2 linked regions of the Tistrella mobilis genome follow. The protein of the gene in region 2 interacts with the protein of the main gene of each other region in a pairwise test. Links are inferred from orthologs where the notes say so. Each region holds a gene or a part of one and is shown on either strand. Other genes may lie near its edges.

The links.
Region 1: the proteins of lepA (region 2) and P7L68_RS11505 interact in binary tests that used the Escherichia coli proteins (3 or more experiments, as listed by UniProt). The link is inferred for Tistrella mobilis from one-to-one orthologs.

What each region holds. Positions count from the first base shown.
Region 1 is NZ_CP121017.1:1,254,781-1,262,978, reverse strand. The notes cover bases 2,637-5,492. They hold P7L68_RS11505 (zinc transporter ZntB), read left to right. Parts: upstream 2,637-3,472; coding sequence 3,473-4,513; downstream 4,514-5,492. Other genes in these bases: P7L68_RS11500 (PLP-dependent aminotransferase family protein), read right to left, coding at 4,518-5,492; P7L68_RS11510 (ABC transporter permease), read left to right, coding at 2,637-3,445. In the rest of the region: P7L68_RS11525 (FAD-binding oxidoreductase), read left to right, coding at 1-568; P7L68_RS11520 (ABC transporter substrate-binding protein), read left to right, coding at 771-1,853; P7L68_RS11515 (ABC transporter ATP-binding protein), read left to right, coding at 1,864-2,631; more of P7L68_RS11510, read left to right, coding at 2,624-2,636; more of P7L68_RS11500, read right to left, coding at 5,493-5,912; P7L68_RS11495 (MSMEG_0572/Sll0783 family nitrogen starvation response protein), read left to right, coding at 6,318-6,800; P7L68_RS11490 (Nit6803 family nitrilase), read left to right, coding at 6,857-7,933; P7L68_RS11485 (MSMEG_0568 family radical SAM protein), read left to right, coding at 7,839-8,198. UniProt on the Escherichia coli protein: Zinc transporter. Acts as a Zn(2+):proton symporter, which likely mediates zinc ion uptake. Purified ZntB reconstituted in liposomes also binds and transports Cd(2+), Ni(2+) and Co(2+).
Region 2 is NZ_CP121017.1:4,314,504-4,322,717, forward strand. Bases 2,840-5,711 are described here. They hold lepA (translation elongation factor 4), read right to left. Parts: upstream 5,240-5,711; coding sequence 3,440-5,239; downstream 2,840-3,439. Other genes in these bases: P7L68_RS25010 (hypothetical protein), read left to right, coding at 3,050-3,373; P7L68_RS25020 (adenylate/guanylate cyclase domain-containing protein), read right to left, coding at 5,398-5,711. In the rest of the region: P7L68_RS24985 (N-acetyltransferase family protein), read right to left, coding at 1-399; P7L68_RS24990 (PqqD family peptide modification chaperone), read right to left, coding at 526-807; P7L68_RS24995 (ArsR/SmtB family transcription factor), read left to right, coding at 1,098-1,424; arsenite efflux MFS transporter ArsK, read left to right, coding at 1,424-2,686; more of P7L68_RS25020, read right to left, coding at 5,712-6,795; pheT (phenylalanine--tRNA ligase subunit beta), read right to left, coding at 7,059-8,214. UniProt on the Escherichia coli protein: Required for accurate and efficient protein synthesis under certain stress conditions. May act as a fidelity factor of the translation reaction, by catalyzing a one-codon backward translocation of tRNAs on improperly translocated ribosomes.

The sequences.
Region 1 (8,198 bases), 3.1 Mb from region 2 along the record:
GCAGCCCACCCTGTTCTTCGAATTCCATGGCACCGAGGCCGGTGTGGTCGAACAGGCCGAGATGGTCCAGGCGATCGCGGGCGAGCATGGCGGCGGCGATTTCCGCTTCGCGACGCTGGCCGAAGACCGCAATGCCCTCTGGCAGGCGCGGCACAATGCCTATTACGCCTCGCTCAGGCTGAAGCCCGGCTCCAAGGGCTGGCCGACCGATGTCTGCGTGCCGATCTCGCAGCTGGCCGATGCGATCCTGGAGACCCGCAAGGATCTGGAAAGCTCCACCCTGATGGCGCCGATGGTGGGCCATGTCGGCGACGGCAACTTCCATCTGGTCTTCCTGGTCGACCCCGAGAACCCCGCGGATCTGCAAGAGGCCCAGCGCCTCAACGACCGGCTGGTGGAGCGCGCGCTCGCCTTTGGCGGCACCTGCACCGGCGAACATGGCGTGGGCCTGGGCAAGCGCGACTTCCTCATCGCCGAACATGGCGAGGCGATTTCGGTGATGCGCCAGCTGAAGCAGGCGCTGGATCCGCAGGGGATCATGAACCCCGGCAAGGTGCTGCGCCCCTGAGGATCTGAGCCAGGCAAAGGTTCACCCGAAGGTTTCCCGGCGACCACTCTGCAACGATGCCCGCGTGCCCCGGCCGCGGGCATCGGCGTTTCCGGGGTGACGGGAATGGTATACCGGGCCTAGACTGCCCGCCATGCCGGCACCAGACCGGTGGATCGACAAGACGATGACGTGTGAAGAAACCGTCGGGAGACGACTGAAGATGTCCAGCACCCGTTCCGGGGCGCGGCCTTCCCGCCGCAGCCTGCTCAAGACCATCGGCCTTTGCGGTGCGGCGCTCGCCGCCCTCGCCTCGGGCCTGCCCGGCGACGCCGCCGCGGCGGAGAAGACCAGGGTGACGGTCGCCGCCCTCGCCTTCGTGTCGTCCTCGCCGCTGTTCATCGCCAAGGACCGCGGCTATTACGACGCCGAAGGGCTGGACGTCGACATCCAGATCTTCCGCGCCGCCCAGCCGGTGGCGGTGGCGATTGCCTCGGGCGATGCCGATTTCGGCGTCACCGCCTTCACCGCCGGCTTCTACAACCTGGCGGGCAAGGGTGCGCTCAAGGTCATCGCCGGCCAGTCGGCCGAGATTGCCGGCCAGGAAGGCTCGGCGATCCTGGTCTCGAACAAGGCCTGGGACGAGGGCTTCCGCTCGGTGGACGACTTCCCGGGCCACAGCCTGGCGATGACCCAGACCGGATCGTCTTTCCACTACATGATCGGCCGGATTGCGGAGGCCCGCGGCTTCGACCTTTCCAAGGTCGATCTGAAGCCCCTGCAGGCGGTGCCGAACATGATCGCGGCGCTGAAATCGGGCCAGGTGGATGCCATGATCATCGTGCCGCATATCGCCAAGGGTCTGGTCGATTCCGGTGCGGCGAAGATGATCGGCCAGGTGGCCGATATCGCGCCCTATCAGCTGGGCGGGCTGTTCACCTCCACCCGCAACGTCACCGAGCGCCGCGATGTGGTGGAGCGTTTCGTGCGCGCCTATGTGAAGGCGGCCGCCGACTACAATGCCACCCTCAACCAGGTCGATGCGAAGGGTGCGCGGATCTACGGGCCGGAGACCCAGCCGGTGGTCGACATCATCAACAAGTATGTCTATCCCGAAAAGCCGAACGATGCCGGCGTGAAGGCGGGTGCGATGTATATCGAACCCCAGGGCCGGTTCGATGCCGCCGACATCGCCGATCAGCTGCGCTGGTACAAGCAGCACGACCTGGTCGATGCCGATGTCGAGGCCGCAAGCTTCGTCGACACCAGCTTCGTGCCCGGCGGCTTCTCGGTTCAGGCGAAGTGACGACCGGACGATGCGCCTGATCCTGAAGGCCGTCTCTCATGCCTATGACGGCCTGCACGCCCTTGGCCCCGTCGACCTGGAGGTCGGCGCGGGCCGCATCGTCGCCGTGGTCGGCCCGTCGGGCTGCGGCAAATCCACCCTGCTCGGCATCGCCGGCGGGCTGATCCGGCCGACCTCGGGAGAGGTACTGTCGGCGGGCGCCGCACCAGACGGCTGCCTGAACCCGCTGACCTATGTCTTTCAGGACTTCGCCCTGCTGCCCTGGCGGACGGTGGCGAAAAACGTCGCCCTGCCGCTGGAGGGCCGCGGCCTTGGTGCCGCGGATATCCGCGCGCGGGTGGCCGATGCGCTGGCCCGCACGGGGCTGTCCGATTTTGCCGGCGCCGTGCCGCGCCAGTTGTCGGGCGGCATGCGCCAGCGGGTCGGCATCGCCCGGGCGCTGGCGGTTTCCCCGGCGGTGCTGCTGATGGATGAACCTCTTTCGGCGCTGGATGCCCAGACCCGCGAGCTGCTGATCGAGGATCTGGTGGCGCTGCACGGCCGGGCGCCGTTCAGCGCGCTTTACGTCACCCACAACCTGATCGAGGCGGTGCGCCTGGCCCATCAGGTGGTGGTGCTCTCCCGCCGGCCCGGGCGGATCCGCGAGGTGGTGCAGATCGACACGCCGCTCGACGAGCGCGCAGCCGACGGCGCCGGCATGGCCGCCCTCGCCGACCGGCTCTGGCGGTCGATCCGCGACGAGGCCGCCACCGCCGATCGCGAGGTGCAGCATGGCTGACCGGACCCTTCAGACCGCGCCTGCCGACGACACGCCCCGCCCGGTGCCCTATCGCGGCGGCGGCTTCGCGCCACGCCGGATGCCGCTGGTCACCGGCCTGTTCTTCGCCCTGCTCTTCGGCCTCTGGGCGCTGGGATCGGCGCGGGGCTGGATCGGGGCGCTGACCCTGCCGCCGCCGGGCGATGTGCTGGGCGCCCTCGCCCGGCTGATCGAAACCGGCGACCTCTGGCGTCACCTCTCGGCCTCGCTGATGCGGCTGGGCCTCGGCTGGGCGCTGGGGGCGGCCTTGGGCGTCGCGGTCGGGCTGATGGTCGGGCTGTTCTCGCTGGCGCGCGCCACCGGCCTGCCGCTGGTGACGGCGCTTTTCCCCATCCCCAAGATCGCCTTGCTGCCGCTGTTCATCATCTGGTTCGGCATCGGCGAGCCGTCGAAGGTCGCGACCATCGCCTTCGGCGTGTTCTTCCCGACCGTGATCAACACCGCCGGCGGTGTGGCGGGCGTGCCGCGCAGCCTGATCTCCATGGGCCAGAGCTTCGGCCTGTCGTCCTGGCGGATCGCCACCCGCATCGTGCTGCCGGGCGCCCTGCCCGCCATCCTGACCGGTTTCCGGGTCTCGGCCTCGATCGGCATCATCCTGCTGGTGGCGGCGGAGATGATCGGCGCCGAATACGGGCTGGGCGCGCTGGTGCTGAATGCCGGCAATCTGATGCGGCTGGACCTGCTGATCGCGGGCGTGGTGGTGCTGTCGGCCCTGGGCCTGGTGGTGGCCTTCCTGCTCGGCCTGGTCGAGAAACGCCTGCTGCGCTGGCGCTGAGCCGGCTTTCATGCTGGGATCGGCGCCATGAGCACGACCGATAGCGACGTTCCGACCCGCGGCCTGGTCCACGCCTTTGCCCTGGATGGCAGGGGCGGCGGCCGGCCGCTCTCCCCTGCCGAGGCCGCCCTCGCCCTGCGCGACCGCAGCGCCGGTCAGACGGTCGACGCCCCCGATCTCTGGCTGCATGTCGACCGGATGGATCCGGGCGTACCGGGCTGGCTCGACCTCGCCGGCGTGCCGCCGCATGCGGCCGAAGCCCTGCTCGCCGAAGAGACCCGGCCCCGGGCCGATCGGTTCGCCGACGGGCTGGTGGTCAATCTGCGCGGGCTGAACGTCAACCCGGGCATGGAGGCATCGGATCTGATTTCGGTCCGCGCCTGGACGGTGGCGGGGCTGACCATCACCACCCGCCGCTACCCCCTGCGCTCGACCCGCGAAATGGCCGAGGCGCTGACCGCCGGCAGCGGGGGCCCGCGGGATTCGGGCGGGGTGATCGCCGATCTGGCCGACCGGCTGGTCGGCCGGCTCCGGCCCGAGGTCGACCGGCTGGAAGACCTGATCGACGATCTGGAAGACGAGGCGCTGGCCGGTGCGGCCGATGCCCGGCCGCGCGACGGCATCCGCAAGGCCCGCGCCGCGCTCGCCGAACTCAGGCGCGAGACCATCGCCTTCCGCCGCTATATGGCACCCCAGCGCGAGGCGCTGATGCGCCTGGCCGCGCTCGACCCCTCGCCCTTCGGCCATGTCGACCGGCTGGAACTGCGCGAGACCGCCGACCAGCTGACCCGGATGGTCGAGGATCTGGACGCCATCCGCGAACGCACCCTGCTCGCCCAGGGCGAATGGGAGGCACGCATCGCCGAGCGCACCGACCGCACGGTCTATCTGCTGACCATCCTGTCTTCGGTGATGCTGCCTTTGGGCTTCATCACCGGGCTTCTGGGGGTCAATGTCGCCGGCATCCCCGGCGCCGAGGATCCGGCAGCCTTCCTGGTGCTGTGTGTGCTGCTCGGATTACTGGTGGCGGTGCAGTTCGTCCTATACCGGAGATTGCGGTGGATCTGAGCGGTCAGAGATAGGTCGACGCCACGGCCGGCTGTTCGCTCAGCGCATGGGCCATGTATTCCAGCGCGCGGCGCAGATCGGCGCGGCTGGTGGGTCCGCCCAGGCAGAGGCGGACCGCTTCGGGCGGGGTGACGCCGACCGCGAAGGCGTCGCTGGCCACCACGCCGATACCGGTGGAGCGCATCTGGCCGATGAAGGCCGAGCGGGTCCAGCCCGCGGGCAGCGGCACCCAGAGATTGAAGCTGGCAGGGTCGGTACGGAAGCTGTCGGGCGCCAGAACCTCGGCGGCGAGCTGCTGGCGGGCGGCGGTCTCGGCACGGATGAAGCGCAGCAGGGCGTCGGCGGTGCCGTCCTCGATCCAGCGGGTGGCGAGGGCCACGGTCACCGGCGAGGCCATGACGGTGGCCGTGCGCACCGCGGCCGTGAAGGGCCAGCCGGCCCGGGCGCTGGGCGCCACCACATAGGCCGCCCGCAGCCCGGCGCCGATGCATTTGGCCAGCCCCGCCACATGCCAGGTCAGATCCGGCGCCAGCGCCGCGAAGGGCGCCGGGCCCTGGACGGGAATGAAACCATAGGCATCATCCTCGACGATCGGCACGCCGAAGCGCCGGGCGATGGTGACGATTTCCTCGCGCCGGCGCTGCGGAATGGTGAGCGTGGTCGGGTTCTGCAGAGTGGGGTTCAGGTAGAGCGCCTTGGGCGCCAGACGCCGGCAGGCATCGGCCAGGGCATCGGGATCGATGCCGTCTGCGTCCATCGGCAGGCCGGCCAGTTTCAGGCCCAGCTGGGCAGCGATCGATCGCACGCCCGGATAGGTGATCTCTTCGGCCAGAACCACATCGCCGGCCGAGGCGAGCACGCCCAGGATCCCCATAAGGGCCGCGTGGGCGCCGGGGGTGACCATCAGCCGCTCCTGGGTCGGCACCAGGCCGCGCCGGCCCAGCCAGATGGAGGCGGCATCCTTGTCGGCAGGGGCACCGCCAAAATCCTGATAGCGCAGCAGCGCCACCAGATCCCGCCCCACCGCCTCCAGCCCCGCCTGCATGCGGGCGATCAGCGCCGGATCGTCGGGTTCGGGCGGCAGGTTCATGGTCAGGTCGACGACATCGGCGCGCCTCGGCTGACCGCGCGCCACCGTTTCGCGATCCGGACGCGGCAGGGCGCGGACATAGGTGCCCTGCCCCACCCGCGATTCGACCAGCCCGCGGCGATGAGCTTCGGAATAGCCCCGGGCGACGGTGGTGAAATCGATGCCCAGCCGTTCCGCCAGCCGGCGCTGCGGCGGCAGCCGGTCGCCCACCGACAGCCGGCCGGACCGAAGATCGGCCTCGATCACATCGGCGATCGCCAGATAGCGGGGTCTGTCGCTGGCGGACAGGTCGGGCATCCACTCCGTCATGCGGTCACCGGGTCTCGTCTGAAGGCAATTGACCGTACCTTGTTGCACGCCGTGAAGCGGGGCGCAATCACGCGCAGCGGCGGCTTTGTGCCGCATGCCACGGCAATGACCGGATTGACTGGATCCGCACGCCGCCTCTGCCCATCCTCATTCATCGAATTTTATGCCAATAACTTATGCACATGAGTCCATGCACGAAATTTAAGCTCAATTCATAGGCAGAACGACCATTCCATAGGCGATTTCAGCGCCATCATTGCGCCAATTGACTGTATATATGACTGTAAATTGACTGCATCTGATTACATCATGAACAGGCGGTCGCATGGCACGAGCGTTGCACTTCCCGAGACCCTGAGAGCCGCGGCAGAGGCGCCGCGGACCGGCACCATCGGAGAGACAACGATGCCCGTGGTCACCAAGCCTGCCCATCAGACCGGCGATTTCCTGGTCAATTACGAAGAGAAGGTGTTCGAGGACGTGAAGGCCCAGCCGGGAGAGAAGGCGCTGGTCACCTTCCACACCGTCGCCTTCGAAGGTTCGATCGGCCTTGTGAACCTGCTGCAGGCGACCCGGCTGCTGCGCAAGGGCTTCGAGACCACCGTGCTGCTCTATGGGCCCGGCGTGACACTTGGCGTGCAGCGCGGCTTCCCCAAGCTCGGCGACGAGGCCTTCCCCGGCCATCTGGCGATGAACAACCAGATCGTCAAATTCATGGAGGAAGGCGGCAAGGTCTATGCCTGCCGCTTCGCGCTTCAGGCGCTTTACGGCCATGGCGAGCCGTCGCTGATCCCGGGGATCACGCCGATCAACCCGCTGGACGTGCTCGACCTGGTGCTGCTGCACCGCAAGGACAACGCCTTCATCCTCGACACCTGGACGCTCTGATCACCCGTCCCCCGCTCAAGAGCCTCCCGCTCACGAGCCAGAAACGCGAGGACGCGATGACCGGATCCCGTGCCACACCCGCCACCATCCGCGCCGCCGCGGTCCAGATCTCCCCCGATCTGGATACCGCAGCGGCCACGCTGGAGCGCGTCCTCGCCGCCGCTGCCGAGGCGGCGGCCAGGGGCGCACAGCTGGTGGTCTTCCCCGAAACCTTCATTCCCTGGTACCCGTATTTTTCATTCGTGCATCCACCAGTTGCGACTGGCGCCGAGCATCTCCGGCTCTACGACCAGGCGGTGACCGTGCCCGGCCCGGTGACCGCCGCCCTCGCCGAAGCGGCACGACGCCATGCCATGGTGATGGTGGTGGGCGTGAACGAGCGGGATCACGGCTCGCTCTACAACACCCAGCTGGTCTTCGATGCCGACGGCACGCTGCTGCTCCGCCGTCGCAAGATCACCCCGACCTTCCACGAACGGATGATCTGGGGCCAGGGCGACGGCGCCGGGCTCAAGGTGGTCGAAACCGCCGCCGGCCGCGTGGGGGCCCTGGCCTGCTGGGAGCACTACAACCCGCTCGCCCGCTATGCGCTGATGGCCGGCCATGAAGAGATCCACGCCGCCCAGTTCCCCGGCGCGCTGGTCGGGCCGATCTTCGCCGAGCAGATCGAGGTCACCATCCGCCACCACGCGCTGGAAAGCGGCTGCTTCGTGGTCAATGCCACCGGCTGGCTGACGCCGGAACAGAAGGCGCGCATCGCCCCCGATCCCGCCCTGCACGGCGCGCTGTCGGGCGGCTGCATGACCGCGATCGTCTCGCCCGAAGGCCGGCATCTGGTGCCGCCGCTCACCGCGGGCGAAGGCATCCTGATCGCCGATCTCGACATGGGCCTGATCCTGAAGCGCAAGCGGATGATGGATTCGGTGGGCCATTACGCCCGGCCGGACCTGCTGTCGCTGCGCCTCGACGACCGCCCGGCGGTACCGATGCACCGGGCCGCCGACCCGTCCGACACCCTCATCCCCGGGAGACGCCGCGATGTCAGAGATCCCGCAGGCGCCGATGCCGACCCGTCCGCCGGCCGCGGAGACGCTGATCAACGAGCTGCAGTCCTTCGGCGCCAGGCTGGCTGACGCAGCCGGCCCCGAGGTCGACCGCAAGGGCGGCGCCGGCCCGTCGGATCATACCGCGCTCACCATCGGCGAGACGACGGTGATGGTGCCGATCCATACCAGCGCGGCCAAGGCCAGCCCCTATGTGCTGGAACGGCCCGATACGGCCGGCCGGGCCCGGGTATTCCGCGACGGCCGGGCGCTGGGCGAGGTGTCCTTTCCGCGCCGGCCGCGCTTCTACGACCGCGAGACCGCCGACGGCGTGCCCTATTGGAAGATCGCCACG
Region 2 (8,214 bases):
GGCTTCGTCGAGCAGAACCCGGATGATGGCCGAGCCGATGCCTTGCCCGGTGAGCATCGGCACCAGGATGATATCCACCAGCCGGATTTCGTGCACGCCGCCCCGGTCGATATACAGCCGCCCCACCGGCGCGCCGTTCTGCGTGATGATCAGAAAGGCGGTGGTGGTGTAATGGGTGGTGTAGTGATTGTCCTGCAGCCGGAACTGATCGGCCAGGAAGCTGCGTCGCACGGCATCGGGCCAGCCCGCGGCTTCAAGTTCCGCCCAACGGAACGAGATATACAGCTCGCGCAGGAAGTCGGTGTCCTGGGGCGTGCGCGGCCGGACGGCGAAGCCTTGGGTTGCAAGCGCCGGCGGCATCTCGAAACTGAGATCGGGGGCGGGCGTGGTTTCGGACATGAGGCACTGCCTGGCGACGGAGTGAGGGGGAAGCCACAGATCATGGCTGCACCCCCAAACCATCCCACGCAGCGGTCGTCCGCGTCCAGGCGAAGTTGCGCCGGCGGCGGGCCGGGCTATGACGGATCAGGCGGCGACGCGCACCAGGTCGTGCTCGGCCATCCGTTCCAGAAGCTCCATCAGATCGGCGCGGATCTCTTCGGCATCGCCCTCGTAATCGGCGACCAGCGCGGCATGCAGATCGGCCACCGAAACCGGAGCGGCCATCCGCTCCCAGATATCGGAGCCGATCTGGTCCAGGCCGTAATAATTGCCCTTGTCGACATGCATCAGCACCACCTCGCCATCGATCTCGGCGATCATCAGATCGTCATTGCGGGTGACGGTGGTCTCGGGCGTGATCGGCATCGGACAGGTCCTCTGGTGCGTCTGCTGCGGCGGGCCGGCCGGTGAACGATCGGCGACCTCTGTCGGTGAAATATATCGAGCACGGCGCCTGAAAGCGCCATGATCAAGTGCATCGGCCGCCGGAAAAATATGTGGGACATACCCTGGCCGTGCTCCGCTTTCCGTTTCATGCAACCAGAACAGAGCACAGGCGCGACGCTGATGCCGCCGCCACATGTCATCGAACCGTGATGGCGGATCCGCCTCATCGCGATCATTATCTCAATAACTCATGAGATATGGAGATAATGGTGGACGAGGCGCAGGCACTGGCCGCCTTCGCGGCACTTTCCCAGGAAACCCGTCTGCGCATCGTGCGCCTTCTGGTGACCGCAGGTCCGGACGGGCTCGCCGCCGGTACCATAGGCGAAGCGATGGGGGGCGCATCCTCGTCGCGCATGTCCTTTCATCTCGGGCAGCTTCAGCAGGCGGGCCTGGTCACGGCGCGGCGCGAGGGTCGCTTCATCCTCTACAGCGCCGCCTACCCCGCACTCGCGGCGCTTGTCGACTTCCTGATGCGCGACTGCTGCCAGGGCCATCCCGCCGTCTGTACGCCGACCGGCGCGGAAGGTTGCTGATGTCGATCATGACGATGCGGCCGGATCGCGGCGCCTGGCCGGATATCGCGGCGCTCGGCCTTACGCAGATCATCGGTTACGGCACGCTGTACTACAGCTTCGGCATTCTTGCCCCCGCCATGGCCCACGATCTCGGCTGGCCGGATGAGTGGGTGTTCGGCGCCCTGTCGGTGGCGCTGCTCGCCGGTGGCCTGGTCGCCCCCTGGTCAGGGCGTTGGATCGACCGCTTCGGTGCCGGCCGGATGATGACCGCCGGCTCTGTCGCAGCATCTCTGGCTCTGATCGGCTGCGCACTGGCACCCGACGGCTTCGCCTTCGTGCCGGCCCTGATCGCCATCGAGATCGCCTCCACCCTGGTGCAATACGGCGCGGCCTTTCCGTTGCTTGTCCAGCGCCACCCGCATGTGGCGCAACGCAGCATCGTCTGGCTGACCCTGATCGCAGGCTTTGCCTCGACGCTGTTCTGGCCGCTCACCTCGTGGCTGCATGGCTTCCTGAGCTGGCGCGAGGTCTATCTGGTCTTCGCGGCCATCAATCTTGCCCTGTGCGTCCCGCTTCATGCCTGGTTGAGCCGGCCATCGACACCCTGTGCACCCACCAACCTGCCCGGGGAACCAGCAGCCATGTCCCGGCCCGGTACGCCCCCGCCCGGTACACTCCAGGGCAGCGTGCCACCCGCCAGCCGCAGAGCGGCGTTTCTGCTGATGACCGCAGCCTTCGCCTTCCAAAGCTTCGTCAGCTCTGCGGTGCTGGTTCACATGCTGCCCATGCTGGGCAGCCTGGGCCTTGGGGTCATCGGGGTGACGGTCGGCGCGCTGTTCGGGCCGTCCCAGGTGGCGAGCCGCTTCATCAACATGATCTTCGGGCGCAACCTGTCGCAGCTCGTCCTGGCGGCGATGGCCGCCGCCCTGCTGCCGGGCGCGCTTATGCTGCTCGCCCTGACGGCCCCGTCGATTGCCGGCGCGATGGTCTTCGCCATTCTGTTCGGGATGGGCAACGGTCTTTACAGCATCGTGGGCGGCACCCTGCCGCTGGCCCTGTTCGGCGCGGAAGGCTATGGCAGACGCCAGGGACAGATCATGTCGGTGCGGCTGATCGTGGGGGCCGCGGCACCATTCGCCTTCGCCCTGTCCATGCACCGGCTGGGCGTCGAAACTGCGCTCTGGATATCGGCTGTACTGGGCTTCTGCGCGGTTGCAGCCCTGGCGATGATCGCCCGGCTGCTGCGGCGGGCCGCGCTTCGTCAGCCGGCTGCGACATGAGACGGCTGAGATGGCGGAGGGAGTGGGATTCGAACCCACGATACGTGTTACCGTATACACACTTTCCAGGCGTGCGCCTTCGACCGCTCGGCCATCCCTCCGGCCTTGTGCCCGATCGACTGTCTGTTCCGGATGCGCTGCGGCGTGTGCATCCCGGTCGACCGGCGGCGCGCATTATAGCCGGACGACGGTCAGACGCAACCATCGATCTGGGGGTCGCAACGGGATAGTGACGGAAGCATACCAGAGCATATGCCAGAGCCGCATGGCGGATGATGTACGGCGGCGGTTGCCAAGACGGGTTGATGGTCTAAGCTTGTCGTCGCTGGTCCTCGCACCCGCAGAACGGAGATCATCTGCCGCATGTCGGTTCGCCGGAGCCTTGCCTTGCTGCTGCTCATCGCCGCCCTGGTGCTTGTCGGCCTCGAAGCCGTCGGGGCCTGGTATCAGGGCATATGGGAGATCATTCCCTTGTCCAGCCTGTGGGCCGCCATCGACCGCAACAGCCTGATCGGCCTGCAGGCCGGGATCGAGAACAATCTGTGGCCCGGTCTGTGGCCGCCGGTGCGGACGGTTCTGGAACTCCCGGTCTGGGCTGTGGCTGCCATTCTGGGCGTGCTGCTGCTGGTCACCGGCAGCAGCCGTGCAGAGAGTGACAGACGCCGGCGGTTCAGCCGGCGACGCTGACGAAAAATGCCCGGGGTGCATCAACCCCGGGCATCAACCTTGCACCACAGACTGTCGATCGGCCGGTCAGCCGTCGATCTTGAGCGCGGCGATGAAGGCCGACTGCGGGATCTCGACATTGCCGTAGGTCCGCATGCGCTTCTTGCCTTCCTTCTGCTTCTCCAGCAGCTTGCGCTTGCGGCTGACGTCGCCGCCATAGCACTTGGCCAGCACGTCCTTGCGCAGCGCCTTCACGGTCTCGCGCGCCACCACCCGGCCGCCGATCGCCGCCTGAACCGCGATCTGGAACATCTGGCGGGGGATCAGGTCCTTCAGCCGTTCGCAGATCACCCGGCCGCGGGTCTCGGCCATGGCGCGGTGGACGATGATCGACAGCGCATCGACCGGCTCCTTGTTGACCAGGATGGTCAGCTTGACGAGATCGCTCTCCTCATAGCCCTGAAGCTGATAATCGAAACTGGCATAGCCGCGGCTGACCGATTTCAGCCGGTCGTAGAAATCAAACACCACTTCGGCCAGCGGCAGTTCATAGACCACCATGGCCCGGCCGCCGACATAGGTCAGCTCCTTCTGCCGACCGCGCTTCTCTTCGCAGAGTTTCAGCACGGCGCCCAGATGGTCATCCGGCACCATGATGGTGGCATTGATCATCGGCTCTTCGATATGGTCGATCTGCACCGGGTCGGGCATGTCCGCCGGGTTGTGCAGCTCCATGATCGAGCCGTCGGTCTTGTAGATCTTATAGACCACGCTCGGCGCCGTGGTGATCAGGTCCAGATTGAACTCGCGTTCCAGCCGCTCCTGGATGATCTCCAGATGCAGCAGGCCCAGGAAGCCGCAGCGGAAGCCGAGACCCAGCGCCGTCGAGGTCTCGGGCTCGAAATGCAGCGCCGCATCGTTGAGCCGGAGCTTGCCCAGGCTGTCGCGCAGATGCTCGTAATCGCTGGCATCGACCGGGAAGAGCGAGCAGAACACCACCGGCACGGTCGGCTTGAAGCCCGGCAGAGGCGCCGCAGCCGGCCGATCCTCTTCGGTGATCGTGTCACCGACCTGAGCGTCGGCGATGTCCTTGATGCCGGCCGTGATGAAACCGATCGAGCCGCAGCCGAGCGTATCGATCATCAGCGGCTTGGGCGTGAACACGCCCACCCGGTCGACCGGATGCGCGCGCTTCGTCGCCATGAAGCGGATTTTGGCGCCCTTCCTGAGCGTCCCGTCCTTCACCCGCACCAGGATGACCACGCCCAGATAAGGGTCGTACCAGCTGTCGACCACCAGCGCCTTCAACGGTGCCGCCGGATCGCCGGCAGGCGCCGGCAGGCGGGTGACCAGGGCTTCCAGCACATCGTCGATGCCGATACCGGTCTTGGCCGAGATCGGGATCGCCTGCGAGGCATCGAGGCCGATCACGTCCTCGATCTGCTGCTTGATCCGCTCGGGCTCTGCCGCCGGCAGGTCGACCTTGTTCAGCACCGGCACGATTTCGTGATCATTGTCGATCGCGAGATAGGCATTGGCCAGCGTCTGCGCTTCCACGCCCTGGCTGGCATCGACCAGCAGCAGAGAGCCTTCGCAGGCCGACAGCGAACGGCTGACCTCGTAGGAGAAGTCCACATGGCCGGGCGTGTCGATCAGGTTCAGTTCGTAGGTCTTGCCGTCCCTGGCGTCATAGGTGAGCCGGACGGTCTGCGCCTTGATCGTGATGCCCCGCTCGCGCTCGATATCCATCGAGTCGAGGATCTGCTCTTTCATCTCGCGGCCCTGAAGACCGCCCAGCCGCTCGATCAGGCGGTCGGCGAGGGTCGACTTGCCATGGTCGATATGGGCGATGATCGAGAAGTTGCGGATGTTCGCGAGGTCGGTCATGGACATCCCCGAAGGGCCGGGCCCCGTCAGCCGGATGGGCACAAGGGGCCGGGCAGGCACAAGCGTTTGAGTTGCCGGGGAACATAAGGCCCACAAGGGGCGCTGGCAACCGGGATCGGCGTCAGGCGGCCCCATGGCCACAGCGGGCGGGGCAGGCGTCAGGCCGCACCGCGCACCAGCCCGTTGGCCGCTTCCGGCGCGTCGTCCTCTACCTGAACGACGCGCGGTGCCGCAGACAGGCCGGGCAGGATCACGTCTTCGTCCTGATCGGCGCCCCCGTGCCCCAGCACCGCATAGAGCTGGATCGGGTCGGTCTTGCCGGCGAGCACGGTGGGCGCCAGCCGTTCAAGCAGGAAGCCTCCGCCGGCCTTGGCGATCACCGCCTCGGACACCAGCAGATCGCGGCCATGCTGTTTGCACGCCGCCTCGATCCGGCTTGCCGTGTTCACCGTATCGCCGATGACCGTATGCTCCAGGCGCTCCGGCGTGCCGACATTGCCGACCAGGGCCGGGCCGACATGCACCCCCACATCCTGTGCGAGCGGCGGCTCGCCGGCAGCGATCCGCCGCCGGTTCAGCCGCTCCAGCGCCTCGCGCATGGCAAGTGCCGTTTCCAGCGCGCGGCGCGCCGGGTTGGGATCGGGTTCGGCCGATCCGAAGGTCACCATGATCGCATCGCCGATGAACTTGTCGAGCGTACCGCCGTGGGCAAAGACGGTGGCGACCATCTCGGCATGATAGCTGCGCAGCAGGTCCAGCACATGGGCGGGCGGCATCTGGGCGGACAGCCGGGTGAAGCCGCGGATATCGGCGAACAGAACCGCCACCTCGCGCACCACGCCACCGGGGCGGAAGAAATCGTCTCCACCTTCAGCGATGCGGGCGGCCACGGCCGGGGAGAAATAGCGGCGGAGCTGATCCGAAGCATGCTGCTGACGCACCGCCTGAACCGCCATGTGGCGGGCGACCCTGGTCATGAAGGCGAGCAGCAGCCCCACCACCATCACGATCACCATGTCAGCAACCACCAGTCTGGGCGCCACGCCCATGCCGGTCATGGCAGCGAGCGGATCGGTGGTGATCGCCGTTCGGGGATCGTTCAGGATCATACCCGAGAAGCCGCCATAGATCGCCACGAAGCCGACCGCGATCACCAGCGGATAGGCCGGGCGGAAGGCGAGGGCATTCACCACCATCACCATCAGCACGCCGACCGTCATGCGGGTCTGCAGGAAGAATTGCGGCCCGACCACCTGATCCGCTCCGGAGCCGACATACCAGATCACCGGCAGCCCGCTCAGCACCATCACATCCAGCAGAGTCGCCAGATAGCCGGTGAGTTTGGGGCAGCCCTGGCGATCCAGATGCATCAACAGGGCCGCCGTGCCGATCGCCGCCCCACCGCAGAGCAGGCCGACCAGAGCCAGCTCTCCGATGGTCTGATACAGCAAGACATGCAACCCGAAGACAATGCCGAGCATGCCGAGCCGGGCAATCAGCGCAAAGCGCACGCCCTTCTTTTCCCGGGCAAGCAGCAGTTGATCGACTTCGGACATGCGCCGGCAGCCTCTGACGGACAGGTATGGCACGACTGGTCATCTGGCGGAATCCGGCGGGGAAACTGCCGGAGAACCGCATATGGGCGTGTTTCCGGGCGCCATCAATGCCACAGCCGATCCGAATGACACCCGGATGACAATCATACGGCGGCGCAGCAAAAATGGATCGTGTCAAAAACGCAGGGGCGGCACGGTCTGCGACGCATGTCACACCCCGTACCGCCCCTGGCGCTTTTGATCAGAACGCGGCTGGCTGCGTGTCAGCCCCGCAGCACGGCCCCGGTGGCCTTGGTCACCGCTGCCACGATCCGGTCAGACACCGCCTGGATCTCGGCATCGGTCAGCGTGCGCTCCACCGGCTGAAGGGTGACCGATACCGCGAGCGAAACCTTGCCGGCGCCCAGCCGCTCACCCTCGTAACGGTCGAAGACCGAGACGTCGGTGATCAGCTTCTTCTCGGCACCGCGAACCGCCTTGACCAGCGCCTCGGCTGCAACCCCGGCGTCGACGACGAAGGCGAAATCGCGCTCGACCGGCTGCAGGTCGTGCAGCACCAGCGCCGGACGGGTCCGGTCCGCCTTGCGCTTCGGCTCGGGCAAAGCGTCGAGATCCAGTTCGAAGCCGACCGCCGGCCCCTTCACATCATGGGCTTCGACCACCAACGGATGCAGCTCACCGAAGAAGCCGAGAGTCAGCTTCGGCCCCAGCTTCACCGCCGCCGACCGGCCGGGGTGGTAATGCGCCGGCGCTTCGCCAGGGACGATCTGCACCTTGTCGGCATCCATGCCCGCCGCGGCGAGCGCCGCCAGGATGTCGGCCTTGGCATCGAAGACGTCGACCGGCCGCGGCTGGCCGGCCCAGTTGCGCGGCCCCGTGCGACCGGTACGCAGACCGGTCGCCAGATTGCGCTGATCTTCAGGCGCAACGCCGCGCCAGCCGGGTCCGACCTCGAACCACCGGCCGTCCGGTTCGCCACGCGCAGCAGCACGGCCGGCAATCATGACCAGAGAGGCGAGCGGGGTCGGCCGCATCACTTCCAGATCCGCCGAGATCGGATTCAGCAGATGCAACTCGTCCGCTCCGCCGCCGAAACGCCTGGCAGCAGCGGCGGTCAGGAAGGAGTAGTTCACCGTCTCGACCAGGCCGCGGGCGGCCAGGTCACGGCGAACCCAGCCCGCCCGGCGACGGCGGTCGTTGGTCGCCGTGCGGGTGACGACATCCACCCTCGGCAGCGGCACCGGCGGCACGGCGTCATAGCCGTTGATGCGCAGCACCTCCTCGACCAGATCCGCCTCGCCCTCGACATCCTGGCGCCAGCTGGGCACGCGGACCTGCCAGAGGACGTCGCTCTCCTGCACCACATCGAAGCCGAGGCGGGTGAGGATCGTGGCCTGCGCGGCCGGATCGACGACGATG